One region of the Thalassospira sp. MBR-102 genome, then DNA from elsewhere that is predicted to be linked to it. Evidence: predicted binding sites of a transcription regulator. Region 1 holds the regulator's gene; each other region holds the start of a gene.
What was found. The regulator PhoB, encoded in region 1, activates phosphate uptake and scavenging genes when phosphate is short. The targets are predictions, from matches to a motif close to TNTCATAAAACTGTCA.
Positions count from the first base shown of each region.

Region 1 (3,144 bases):
CATGACCTCGCTTGAACGGGCGGGTCTACTGAAAGAAGTCAAAGACCGTCTGCCGGAACCGGCAACCGGTCTTTCTGGTGGGCAGCAGCAGCGTCTTTGCATTGCACGTGCGGTTGCCGTCAGCCCCGAAGTCATCCTGATGGATGAACCGTGTTCGGCACTTGACCCGATTGCAACCGCAAAGGTCGAGGAACTGATCGATGAGCTTCGTTCGAACTACACCATTGTGATCGTGACGCACTCCATGCAGCAGGCTGCCCGCGTGTCGCAGCGCACGGCGTTTTTCCATCTCGGCAAGCTGGTCGAAGTGGGCGAAACCGATCAGATTTTCACCAATCCCAAGGACGAACGCACCAAGGGATACATTACGGGTCGCTTCGGTTAAGTCCGGGCAGGAGTATTTTCGATGGTCGATGACAAACATCATATCGTCAGTTCGTTTGACGAAGAACTGACCCGTCTGAACAACATCATTTCGCAGATGGGCGGGCTTGCCGAAAGTCAGCTGATTTCCGCCATTCGTGCGATCGTTAAACGGGATTCTGAACTGGCCGAGAAGGTCATTCTTTCCGATCACCGTATCGATACGCTGGAACAGGAAGTGCAGGATTTTGCCGTACGTCTTCTGGCCCTGCGTCAGCCGATGGCAGATGACCTGCGACAGGTGGTGACCGCGCTTAAACTGTCCAACGATCTAGAACGTATCGGTGATCTGGCGAAAAATATCGCCAAGCGTGCGCAGGTTCTTAACCAGGTGCCGCCGATCCGCCCGGTTCAGGTGATCCCGAACATGGCCAAGCTGTGCCAGGAAATCATCAAGGACGTTCTGGATGCCTATATCGAAGGTGATGCGGAAAAGGCCCAGCGTGTCTGGGCGCGCGATCAGGAAGTTGACGATATGTACAATTCCCTGTTCCGTGAACTGCTGACCTATATGATGGAAGATCCGCGTAACATCACGGCATCGACCCATCTGCTGTTTATCGCCAAGAATATCGAACGTATTGGCGATCATGCGACCAACATTGCCGAAACGATCTATTACCGGATCAAGGGCGAAGACCTGCCGATGGATACTCGGCCAAAAAATGACGCGGCGAACTTTGCCGTCGTAGAACCGAATGAGTGACACTGGAGCATAGGAAGATGGACCCAACGGTTCTTATCGTCGAGGACGAAGCTGCAATCGTAACCATGTTGCGCTACAACCTCGAACGCGAGGGGATGCAGGTTGTCGAAGCCGGGGACGGTGACGAAGCGTTGAAAATTCTGGCCGAAACCCATGTCGATCTGGTCCTTCTGGACTGGATGCTGCCGGTGATGTCAGGGATCGAGGTTTGCCGCCAGATCCGCCGGAAGCCTGAAAGCCGCGATTTGCCGGTGATCATGGTTACGGCGCGTGGCGAAGAAGGCGACCGCATCCGCGGCCTTGATACCGGGGCCGATGATTATGTAACCAAGCCGTTTGCGATTGGTGAATTGCTGGCCCGTATTCGCGCACTTCTGCGTCGATCCGGTCCGGCGCAACCACAAGGGCAGTTGATCTATTCCGATATCGAAATGGATCTGGCCGCCCATCGTGTCAGTCGTAACGGCAAGGCTATCCATCTTGGCCCAACCGAATTCCGTCTGCTGCGTTATTTCCTGGAACATCCGGGGCGGGTTTTCTCGCGCGAGCAGCTTCTGAATGCGGTTTGGGGGCCGAATATCTATGTCGAAACCCGCACGGTTGACGTTCACATTCGTCGTCTGCGCAAGGCATTGAATGACGTCAAGGGAACGCGCGATGTGATCCGCACGGTTCGTGCCGCGGGTTATGCACTGGATGTCGAAGCCGCCTGATTGCGGTTATTCCGGAAGACGAAACGAAAGACCCCCATTATTGTGATGGGGGTCTTTGCGTTTCAGGTGCTTTTCCTGGATTTTGCCGGTTTGGCAGTTTTTTGTGCCTGGTCTTCGGTTTTTTGGCGCGCGGTGCGCGGGGCAAGTTCGTTCATCAGCAGCATATCGGCACGCCGGAACTTGGCTATTTCGATATCGATATCTTCCTGCGGGATATCGCAGGCCGCCAGAACGTGATCGGACAGGCGTAAACCGGTTTCAAGTACCTCTGGGATGGCTGCATCGGCACCACTGCGTGACAGCGGACCGATATGGGTGATGTCCTGGGCACGGGCAAAGATTTTCAGATGCGGATAATGCTGTCGCAGCAAGGCGACGGTCTTTTCCGTTGCGTGCGGGTTGCCCATGGCAACGGCGGCAATATGGGCCTGTTCGGTATGGGCGGCACGAAATGTTTCCGGTCGGGACCCATCGGCAAAATAAACCGGCAGACCTTCGGCTCGGCCACGCGAAACCTGTTGGGCATCGGATTCCAGAACGATAAACGGGATTTCCTTGGTGCGCAGCAGACGGGCCAGAACCCGGCCCACGCGCCCGCAACCAATCACCAGAACATGTTTCTGAATGCCGTCGGTTTCATCCGAGATCTCGCTTAGCTGATCGGTTTCCTTGGGATGAAGCTTCTGTTCGATGCGATGGCCGAGCGAAATCAAAGTCGGCGTCAGACCCATCGAAATCGCAACCACCGGGATCAGCATCACGGCGATGTCAATCGGAACCGCCCCGTTCTGCGATGCCAGTGCAAGCATGACGAAGGCGAATTCACCACCGGCGGCCAGGCTCATGGCGACCCGGATTGACGATGCCCGGTTAAAGCCGATCAGCAGGGACAATCCGAAAAGAACCGCTGCCTTTATGACCAGAAGCCCGATCAGCCACAAAATGATCGTTCCGGCCTGACCGATGACCACATTGGCATTGACCGACATTCCCACAGACATGAAGAACAGCGACAGGAAAACACCGCGAAATGGCGAAATGTCGGCTTCGATCTGATGGCGGAATTCGGTTTCGGCCAACATTACTCCGGCGATAAAGGCACCAAGCGCCATTGAAAGGCCCGCGGCTTCGGTCAATGTGCTGGCAGCCAGAACGACAAACAGGGTCCCGATTGCAAAAAGTTCCGGGTTTTTAAGGGCCGCAATATACCGAAACAGTCGTGGCAGCAGATAACGACCGGTCAGCAACAATACAGCAACCGCCCCCACACCGCTTAGTGCGCTGATCCAGGGGCTGGTTTCG
Region 1 is NZ_JBEPTC010000002.1:178,983-182,126, reverse strand. It holds gene pstB (phosphate ABC transporter ATP-binding protein PstB) at 1-385, shown strand, start outside; gene phoU (phosphate signaling complex protein PhoU) at 407-1,129, shown strand; gene phoB (phosphate regulon transcriptional regulator PhoB) at 1,147-1,842, shown strand; gene ABIE64_RS04300 (cation:proton antiporter domain-containing protein) at 1,905-3,144, opposite strand, start outside.

Region 2 (3,144 bases), on a different contig from region 1:
CCATCGGCTTGCCAAGGATTTCGCACGCACGGTTGGCGATGACCTCGTTGGCATTCATGTTGGTCTGCGTGCCACTGCCGGTCTGCCAGACGACAAGCGGGAAGTGATCAAGAAGCTTGCCATCGGCGACTTCGCGCGCGGCGGCCTCGATTGCCTCGGCAAGGTTGGCATCCAGATTGCCAAGGGCAGCATTGGCGCGTGCGGCGGCAAGTTTCTGTATCCCGAACGCCCGGATCAGGGCATCGGGCATGCGTTCGCCGCCAATGCGGAAATTCTGTTTGGATCGCTGGGTCTGCGCCCCCCAATACCGGTCCGCGGGCACATCGATGCTGCCCATGGTGTCCTGTTCGGTGCGGGTGGTCACTGGATTGGTCACGATAGAAATCCTCCGTGTCAGAAAACATACTGACCGGGGCGGGAACCCGGCTGGCAATTACGTTTTGCCGTTCCCGAATATGGGCGCAAATGATCTTTCGCGCAAAGTCACTATGTTGAAAAAAAGCAGTTTTATCGCCAGCGATAAAATATCAGCCGACGATTGCCCCCTGATCTGCGGAAACATTGTCCTGCCATGCGACAATCTGAACGCCGATGCGATCCAGATGTGACAGCAGTTTTTCCGGCGGCAACCGATCCGTGATCACCCCGGTCAGGGCTTCAAGCGGTGCGATGTTTTCAAGGTAACGCTGATCGAACTTGGTGTGATCGACCATCAGCCAGGTTTCATCGGACCGTTCCATCATGGCACGTTTGACCGCAACCGCGCGGCGGTTAACGTCGCTAAAGCCCTGCCATGCGACGCCCGATGCGCCAATAAAGGCCTTGTTGGCATGGAAACGGCGCAGGAATTCGACGGTATCATTGCCGTAAACCGCGTTTTCACGTGGATCGAACTGCCCCGGGCACATGATGACATCATCAATCACCGCCTGTTCGCCCATGCCATGCACCACCGCGTAGCAATTGGTCAGAACCGTGCGCCGCAATGCGCCGGGATTCTGGGCCATATAGGGGGCAAGCTGGCTGACGGTAGACCCGGCATCGATCATAATCACGTCACCCGGCCGGATCATGGTTCCGGCCATGATGCCGATCCGTTCGAACCCGGCAACCGCGGTCATCTGTCGCTGCGCCAGATCGGGTTGATGGCCCATTGGCTGTGCCGATGCGCCGCCAAATTCGCGCTTGATCAGGCCATTTTCGCTTAGCGCATCAAGATCACGGCGAATTGTTTCAGTTGCCACATCGAATCGTTCCGCCAATGTGGCAACTCTCACATGCGGATGGATTTGCAGCTCCTGAAGAATGCGCTGCTGACGTTCTTTTTTTCCGATACGCAAAGACGCTCTCCCCCCTGAATACCTTTGATCGCACCCCATTCCGGCAAGGTTAGCAGCAATCCTTGTAACCATTTGTTACAGTTTTGTGTTGCTTTTCCAACTTTTTGACCTTCTATAATGTTGATAAAAGCAACAATAAAACCAACAAAACCACATTAAAAATGGCGCTTTACCAGCGTTTACAGGGAAGAAAGGTTCGATCACATGTTTTCACATGCGAAAAAAACAGACTTTTTGAAAGTTTCTACGGTGCTTGCCGCCATCGGCATGATGAGCTTTGGCAGCACCCAGGCATATGCGGCCGATGATTGCATCGCACGCGGCGATCTTGACCAGATGTATTGCGACATGGATGGCGATCTGGTCGCCGATGCACCGGCTGCCGATCAGCAGGTTGATCCCGACACCCTCGTATTTGCCTATACCCCGGTCGAAGACCCGGCGGTTTACGCCGATATCTGGGAGCCGTTCCTTGAACATCTTGAAAAAGTAACCGGCAAGGATGTTCACTTCTTTGCGGTTCAGTCGAATTCCGCCGAAGTAGAAGCCATGCGCAGCGGCCGTCTGCATGTTGCCGGTTTCTCGACCGGGCCGACCCCGTTTGCGGTTAACCTTGCCGGTGCGGTTCCGTTTGCCCTGATGGGTGGCGATGACGGTCGTTTTGGCTATACCTTGCAGCTTTATACCCGGGTTGACAGCGGCATCAATTCGCTTGCCGATCTTAAGGGCAAACGTGTTGCGCACACCTCCCCGACCTCGAACTCGGGCAACCTGGCACCGCGCGCTCTTCTGCCCGGTCAGGGCATCGTCCCGGAACAGGATTACGAAGTCGTCTATTCCGGATCGCACGACCAGTCGATGCTGGGCGTTGTCGCCGGTGACTATGACGCCGCCCCGGTCGCATCCGAAGTGGTTGAACGTATGGCCCAGCGTGATCTGTACGATCCGGCTGACGTCAAAATCCTTTATGAAAGCAAGCCGTTCCCGACCACTTCGTTCAACTATGCCTATAACCTGAAGCCCGAACTGATCGAAAAGATCAAGGAAGCCTTCTTTACCTTCGACATGAAGGGCACCGCCCTTGGCGAAGAGTTCAAAGGCGTGTCGAAATTCGTACCTGTCACCTATCAGAAAGACTGGGACGTTATTCGTGAAATCCAGGCTGCCAACGGTGTGAAATACACCCCGGACAACCTGAAGTAATCCCTTCTTTCAAACTGCTTCTGCCGGGATCGATTTTCGGTCCCGGTAGTCTTTTTTTTTCAAGGTATCGTGATGCTGCGTATCAAAGATCTGGTCAAACGCTATGGCAAGGATGAGGCTGTTCTCAAGGACCTGAACCTTGAAGTTCCGGGCGAAAGCGTCGTTGCCATCATTGGGGCATCGGGCGCTGGTAAAAGCACGCTTTTGCGCTGCATTAACCGCCTGGTCGAACCGACATCGGGCTCGATTGACCTTAACGGCACCGAACTGACGACTTTGTCGGGTGGCGAGTTGCGTCTGGCACGTCGTCGTATCGGCATGATTTTTCAGGGTTTTAACCTGATCAACCGTTTGACGGTGATGGAAAATGTTCTGTCGGGACGGTTGGGATATGTCCCGACCTGGCGCGCCATGACGCGCAATTTCCCCCAAAGCGACATTGATCGTGCGTTTCAATTGATGGAACGTGTCGGCATTGCCCATTATGCCAACAAACGCGCCGATGAATTATCGGGTGGCGAACGCCAGCGCGTCGGCGTCGTTCGTGCCTTGATGCAGGAACCTGAAATCCTGCTGGCCGATGAACCGACCGCGTCGCTTG
Region 2 is NZ_JBEPTC010000009.1:50,590-53,733, reverse strand. It holds gene fumC (class II fumarate hydratase) at 1-376, opposite strand, end outside; gene ABIE64_RS15300 (DeoR/GlpR family DNA-binding transcription regulator) at 528-1,340, opposite strand; gene phnD (phosphate/phosphite/phosphonate ABC transporter substrate-binding protein) at 1,575-2,543, shown strand; gene phnC (phosphonate ABC transporter ATP-binding protein) at 2,616-3,144, shown strand, end outside.
Region 2: phnD (phosphate/phosphite/phosphonate ABC transporter substrate-binding protein) is a predicted target of PhoB. The motif match lies at 1,416-1,431, and genes of this name have one in related genera.

Region 3 (3,144 bases), on a different contig from region 1:
GATGCCGCGCACGACCAGTTCGATATGAACCCCGCACTGGCTGGCGCGATAAAGCGCGTCAATCACCACCGGATCAACAAGGCTGTTCATCTTGGCCCAGATGCCCGCCGGTTTGCCTGCCTGACAATTTTCGATCTCCTGATCGATATGGGCAAGCAGGGTCGGGCGAAGCGTATGCGGCGCGATGGCAATCTTTTCAAGCGACCGCGGGGTCGCATAACCGGTCATGAAATTAAAGATGCTGGCCGCGTCACGACCCAATGCCGGATCGCACGAGAAGAACGAAATATCGGTATAGAATTTCGCGGTGATCGGGTGATAGTTGCCGGTCCCGAAATGGACATAGGTCCGAAGCCCGTGGCTTTCGCGCCTGACCACCAGTGACACCTTGGCATGCGTTTTCCAGTCAAGGAAGCCATAGACCACCTGACAACCGGCACGTTCAAGATCGGCCGCCCAGCGCAGGTTGGCTTCCTCGTCAAAGCGGGCCTTGAGCTCCACCATCGCCGTTACCGATTTGCCCGCTTCGGCAGCCGCAATCAGGGCCTTGACGATCGGGCTGTTTTCCGATGTGCGATAAAGGGTCTGCTTGATGGTGACGACTTCGGGGTCACGCGCAGCCTGCAACAGGAACTGCACGACGACGTCGAAATCCTCGAACGGGTGGTGAACCACCAGATCCTTTTTGCTGATCGCGGCAAAGCAATCGCCGCCAAAGTCGCGCACCCGTTCGGGATAACGCGCGCCATAGGGCGGGAACAGAAGATCATGATGCAGATCGGAATCGATCAGCTGTTTGACATCGACAAGCCCGACAAGCCCGTCGACCTTGACGACTTCTTCGGGGGCGACAGAAAGTTCGTCGACCACGAAATCCAGAAGGTCTTCTGGCATCTCGGCATTGACTTTAAGCCGGATGATGCTGCCGCGGCGCCGACGCTTCAGGGCGGTCTTGAAAACGCGCACCAGATCTTCGGCTTCTTCTTCGATTTCAACGTCCGAGTCACGGATAACGCGGAACAGGCCGTGTTCGATCATGTCGAAACCGGGGAACAGCTTGTTAAGGTAAAGGACAATCGCCTGTTCCAGCGGCAGATACCGTTCGGTCCGGCCCGGCATGCGCAGGAAACGGCCGATTTTCGGCGGCACCGGGATCAGCCCGCGCATGTTGTGACCATCCGCCGGATCAAACAGCTGCATGACAATCGCAAAGCCAAGGTTCGGAATGAACGGGAAGGGATGGGACGGATCAATGGCAAGCGGCGTTAAGGTCGGGAAGATTTCGCGCATGAAATAGCCATCAAGCCATTTGCGGTCGGTCTGGGTCAAATCATCCGGTCTGATCACCGAAATCCCGTGCTTGTCCATCTCGCTGCTAAGCTGCTGCCAGATGCGCTGCTGATCCTGCATCAACTGGCTGGCATCATAGGTAATGGCGCGCAGCTGCTCGGACGGGCTCATGCCATCCTGGCTGACCTTGGTCATGCCCGCACGCAGCTGCCCGACCAGACCGGCCACGCGCACCATATAAAATTCGTCAAGGTTGCTGGCGGAAATCGACAGGAACCGCAAGCGTTCCAGCAACGGGTGACGTTTGTTTTGTGCCTCTTCAAGGACGCGGCCGTTAAAGGCCAGCCAGGAAAGTTCGCGGTTTATAAAGCGCTTGTCCGAATCAAGTGTGATGGCGCTTGATTGAATAACGGCGGCGTGGGTCACGCTGTGCCTCCTGCGAAAGTGGGTTTGTGTCCTTGAAATAAAGCGACAGGTCCCGGTTGCGATTGGAGTATAGGATAACTGCTTGTCGGGGTGCAATTTTCTTAAATTTTTAAGTCAGTTTTCTTGGTGGCTTCACAGCGCCCGATGTGGCATGCAAAAGTCTGCTTTCCTTAAGATCACCGGATACCCGATTTTATGAAGACATTGCTTCTGCTCAGGCATGCAAAATCAAGCTGGACTGATCCGTCCCGATCCGATCACGACCGGGAACTGAACCGGCGCGGCGAAAAGGCGGCCCCGGTGATGGGGCGCTATTTGCATGAACAGGGGCTGGTGCCCGATCTGATCTGGTGTTCAACCGCCGAACGTGCGGTCCAGACATTAACCCTGCTGGGGCGCGATTTTGCCAGTGCATCCGACGTGATCTACAACGAAGACCTTTATATGGCGACCGAGGCCGTGCTGCTTGAAAGCCTTGGGCACACCCATGACGAGGCCCGCTGTGTAATGATGATCGGCCATAATCCGGGACTTGCCGATTTCGCCGCCCGGCTGTTTGGCGAGGGCGATGGCGAGGCATTGCTGGAAATGAACCGTAAATATCCGACCTGCGGTCTTTGCCAGTATGAATTTGATGTTGATCATTGGGCGGACGTTCGGTTTGAGGCCGGGCGCCTGATTCGCTTTGTAAAGGTCAAGGATTTGCAGGGGATCGGTGCGCCGCCGACCTGAAATTCCGGCCCGCAATGCAGACCATTGCGACGGGCACTTGACGGCGGGGCTTTGGCAGCGTTTTATACCGCAGAATTTCAAGCGCCGCGTCGCGCAAACAGACAGATCACCCGATTTAAGCCCCCCGAATTGACCGGGGTGGCTGGATTGCGGTGCTTTTTTGTTTGACAGCGCGGTGCAGCCATGCACCTTTGCGCCAAATTTGTGGCCCAAAATACGAAGCATACAAAGCAACCTGGAAAGACCATGCATCCTTATCGTTCACACAATTGTAATGCGTTGCGCGCCTCTGACGCCGATGCGGAAGTGCGCCTGTCCGGCTGGATCCACCGCAAGCGCGACCACGGCAACCTTCTGTTTGTCGATTTGCGCGACCATTACGGCATCACCCAGATCGTGATCGATATTTCAAGCCCGCTTTTCGCGGTTCTTGAAAAGTCGCGCGCCGAAAGTGTGATCACGGTGGACGGCAAGGTCGTCAAACGTACCGCCGAAACCGTCAACCCGAACCTGCCGACCGGCGAGATCGAGGTTTATGCATCGAATATCGAAGTCCAGTCGTCGGCCGACGTGCTGCCGATGCCGGTCTTTGGCGATGCCGAATATGGCGAGGAAATCCGCCTGCGTCACCGTTACCTTGATCTGCGTCGCGAAAGTGTTCATTCGAACATCGTTCTGCGCTCGCGCGTGATCTCG
Region 3 is NZ_JBEPTC010000001.1:526,093-529,236, forward strand. It holds gene ABIE64_RS02625 (RNA degradosome polyphosphate kinase) at 1-1,716, opposite strand, end outside; gene ABIE64_RS02630 (SixA phosphatase family protein) at 1,912-2,448, shown strand; gene aspS (aspartate--tRNA ligase) at 2,695-3,144, shown strand, end outside.
Region 3: ABIE64_RS02625 (RNA degradosome polyphosphate kinase) is a predicted target of PhoB. The motif match lies at 1,818-1,833, and genes of this name have one in related genera.

Region 4 (3,144 bases), on a different contig from region 1:
GTGCACAAGACCTTTGCGCTTGGCGGTGTCGGGGGCTATGGTATCCGGGCCCGCCACCATCTTAAGGTCACCATCATGAAGCTTTCCCTGTCTGACGCACATGCGCTTGTGTGTGATACCCTGCTGCGTTGCAAGGTTGATCCCGACAATGCCAGATCGGTGGCAACCGCCCTGATCACGGCCGAGGCCGCAGGACAGGGCGGGCACGGTTTGCGCCGCGTTCCGGCCTATGCCGCGCAGGCCCGTGCAGGCAAGGTGGACGGGTTTGCCAAACCGGTTGCCGATCAGCCGTTTCCCGCCGTGTTGCGGATTGATGCGCAGTTCGGCTTTGCCTATCCGGCACTTGACCTGATGATCGAACGATTGCCCGATATCGCGCGTGCGCAGGGGATTGCGGTGGCGGCAATCCATAAATCCCACCATGCCGGGGTGATGGGACTTACCGTGGAAAGACTGACTGAGGCGGGGCTGGCGGCGATGATGTTTGCCAATGCCCCGGCCGCGATGGCGCCCTGGGGTGGTCGCCGCCCGATGTTTGGCACCAACCCGATTGCCTTTGCCACCCCGATCAGGGATGGCGATCCGATCGTGATTGATCTGGCATTGTCCAAGGTGGCGCGCGGCAAGATCATGGCGGCCAAGCAGAAAGGGGTTCCGATCCCCGATGACTGGGCATTGGATGCAGACGGCAATCCGACCACCGATGCGGTCAGGGCGCTTGAAGGCACGATGATTCCGGCAGGCGGGGTCAAGGGTGCGGCACTTGCCATGATGGTCGAAATGCTGGCCGCCGGGTTGACCGGTGCGCAATTCGGGCATCAGTCATCGTCGCTGTTTGATGACAAGGGTGCGCCGCCCGCATTGGGCCAGCTGGTGATTGCGATTGATCCGGTTGCGGTTGGCGGGGCGGGGATCATTGATCATTTGCGCTATATCGCAGATGAAATCGCGCTTGAGGAAACCGTGCGGTTGCCGGGGCGGCGCGGGCAGAATGCGCGCCGGGATGCGGAAATTCAGGGGCTGGATATCGAAGATGATGTCATCGCCGCGATTGAGGCCATCAAGTAAATCCATACGCGATTATGCGAAATACGAGACCCCGGCAGTTTCTTTCTGTCGGGGTTTTTCGTGATCTGGCTCGCCTGTATCCATATTTGTGAACGCGGTCACAAGTAATAATTGAATTATTACACTGCCATTTCTTGGGTGAACATTTTTTTATTTGAAGAATATATTGATGTATAGACAAGTTTGATTGTTGTCGGTGAAATGAAGGCGTCGTAATCATCGAACTGTAACATCATCGTCACCATAGAGTCGCGGTTTGTGCGTAGCTTCTTGACCAGCGAAACACAAGCAGGCGGACTTTAATGCTGGTCGTAGATATTTCCGGACTGAACAAGAGCTTCTCGCGCGATAAACGGGCATTGAACAATGTCAGTTTACAGGTCCGCGAGGGCGAAATGGTCGCGCTGATCGGGGCGTCCGGTTCGGGCAAATCCACCCTGATCCGTCATATTGCCGGTTTGCTGCGCGGGGATCGCGATGGTGGCAAGATCGAAGTATTCGGTGAAGTCATCCAGCAGAACGGCCGTATTGCAAGGGGGGCGCGCAAGGTGCGCGCCGATATTGGTGTTGTGTTTCAGCAATTCAATCTGGTCAGCCGCCTGACGGTTCTGACCAATGTTCTGACCGGGATGCTGGGCCGGGTGCCGGCATGGCGCGGGTCGCTTTGCCTGTTCACCAAGGCCGAGCGCATTCGGGCGATGACCGCGTTAAAGCGGGTCGGCATTGACGGGCATGCGATGAAAAAGGCGCGCAACCTTTCGGGCGGGCAGCAGCAGCGTGCCGCGATTGCGCGCACGATCACGCAGGGCGCACGCCTTATTCTGGCGGACGAGCCGATTGCATCCCTTGATCCGGCGTCATCACGCAAGGTGATGAATACGCTTGATCGTGTGAACCGCGAAGACAATGTCACCGTGATCGTATCGCTGCATCAGGTCGATTATGCCCGTGATTATTGTGCGCGCACGATTGCGATGCGCGATGGCGAAGTCGTTTTTGACGGCCCATCCACCGAACTGACGCCGGAATTCCTGCGCGAACTTTACGGCGAATATTCTTCCGAGCTTTTCGCACCTGCCCCGGATGACGTTCCGGCCAAGAGCAGGGTCGCGGAGAAGGATCTGGCTTTCGTTTCAAGCTAGATCAGGACGATTTCTCTCTGCCTTACCTCTTTTTATTTCACCTCTACCAACCAACCTGACGGGGGACTTCCCATGATCCGCAAGACAATTGCATCCGCGGCCCTTGCTGCCAGCATGCTCGTAACCGGCATGGCCTATGCCGATGTCGAATTCAAGCCGCTTGAAAAAGACCCGGAAACCATCGTGTTCGGTTTCATTTCGACTGAGTCGAGTGCCAACCTGAAGGCACAGTGGCAGCCGATGATCGACGATATGGAAGAAGCGCTTGGCAAAAAGGTCGAGGCATTCTTTGCCCCGGATTATGCCGGCATCATCGAAGGCATGCGTTTTGGCAAGGTTCACGTTGGCTGGTTTGGTAACAAGTCGGCGATGGAAGCCGTTGATCGTGCGGGCGGCGAAGTTTTCGTCCAGACGTCCAAAAGCGATGGTACGAACGGCTATTATTCCCACATCATCACCCAGGCCGATAACGACAAGCTCAACACGCTTGCCGATATGCTGAAATGCGACGGCACGCTTAACTTCGGTATCGGTGATCCGAACTCGACCTCCGGCTTCCTGGTTCCGACCTATTACGTCTTTGCGCAGAACGGCGTTGATCCGAAGAACTGCTTCAAGACCGTTCGCAACGCGAACCATGAAACCAACCTGATGGCGACCGCCAATCATCAGGTTGACGTTGCGGCCAACAATTCCGAACAGCTTGCGCGCACCCAGATGGTCAAGCCGGAAATCACCGACAAGGTCAAGGTTATCTGGACCTCGCCGCTGATCCCGTCTGATCCGATGGTTTATCGCAAGGATATGTCGCGCGAACTGAAATCCGAAATCAAGGCGTTCTTCCTTGGTTATGGTCGTCTGGGCAATGTTGAAGAAGCCAACAAGGTTCTTGGCGGCATTCAGGATGGCATGGGCAAATTCATGGAAAGCAGCA
Region 4 is NZ_JBEPTC010000008.1:199,375-202,518, reverse strand. It holds gene ABIE64_RS14980 (Ldh family oxidoreductase) at 1-1,068, shown strand; gene phnC (phosphonate ABC transporter ATP-binding protein) at 1,371-2,210, shown strand; gene phnD (phosphonate ABC transporter substrate-binding protein) at 2,283-3,144, shown strand, end outside.
Region 4: phnC (phosphonate ABC transporter ATP-binding protein) is a predicted target of PhoB. The motif match lies at 1,283-1,298, and genes of this name have one in related genera.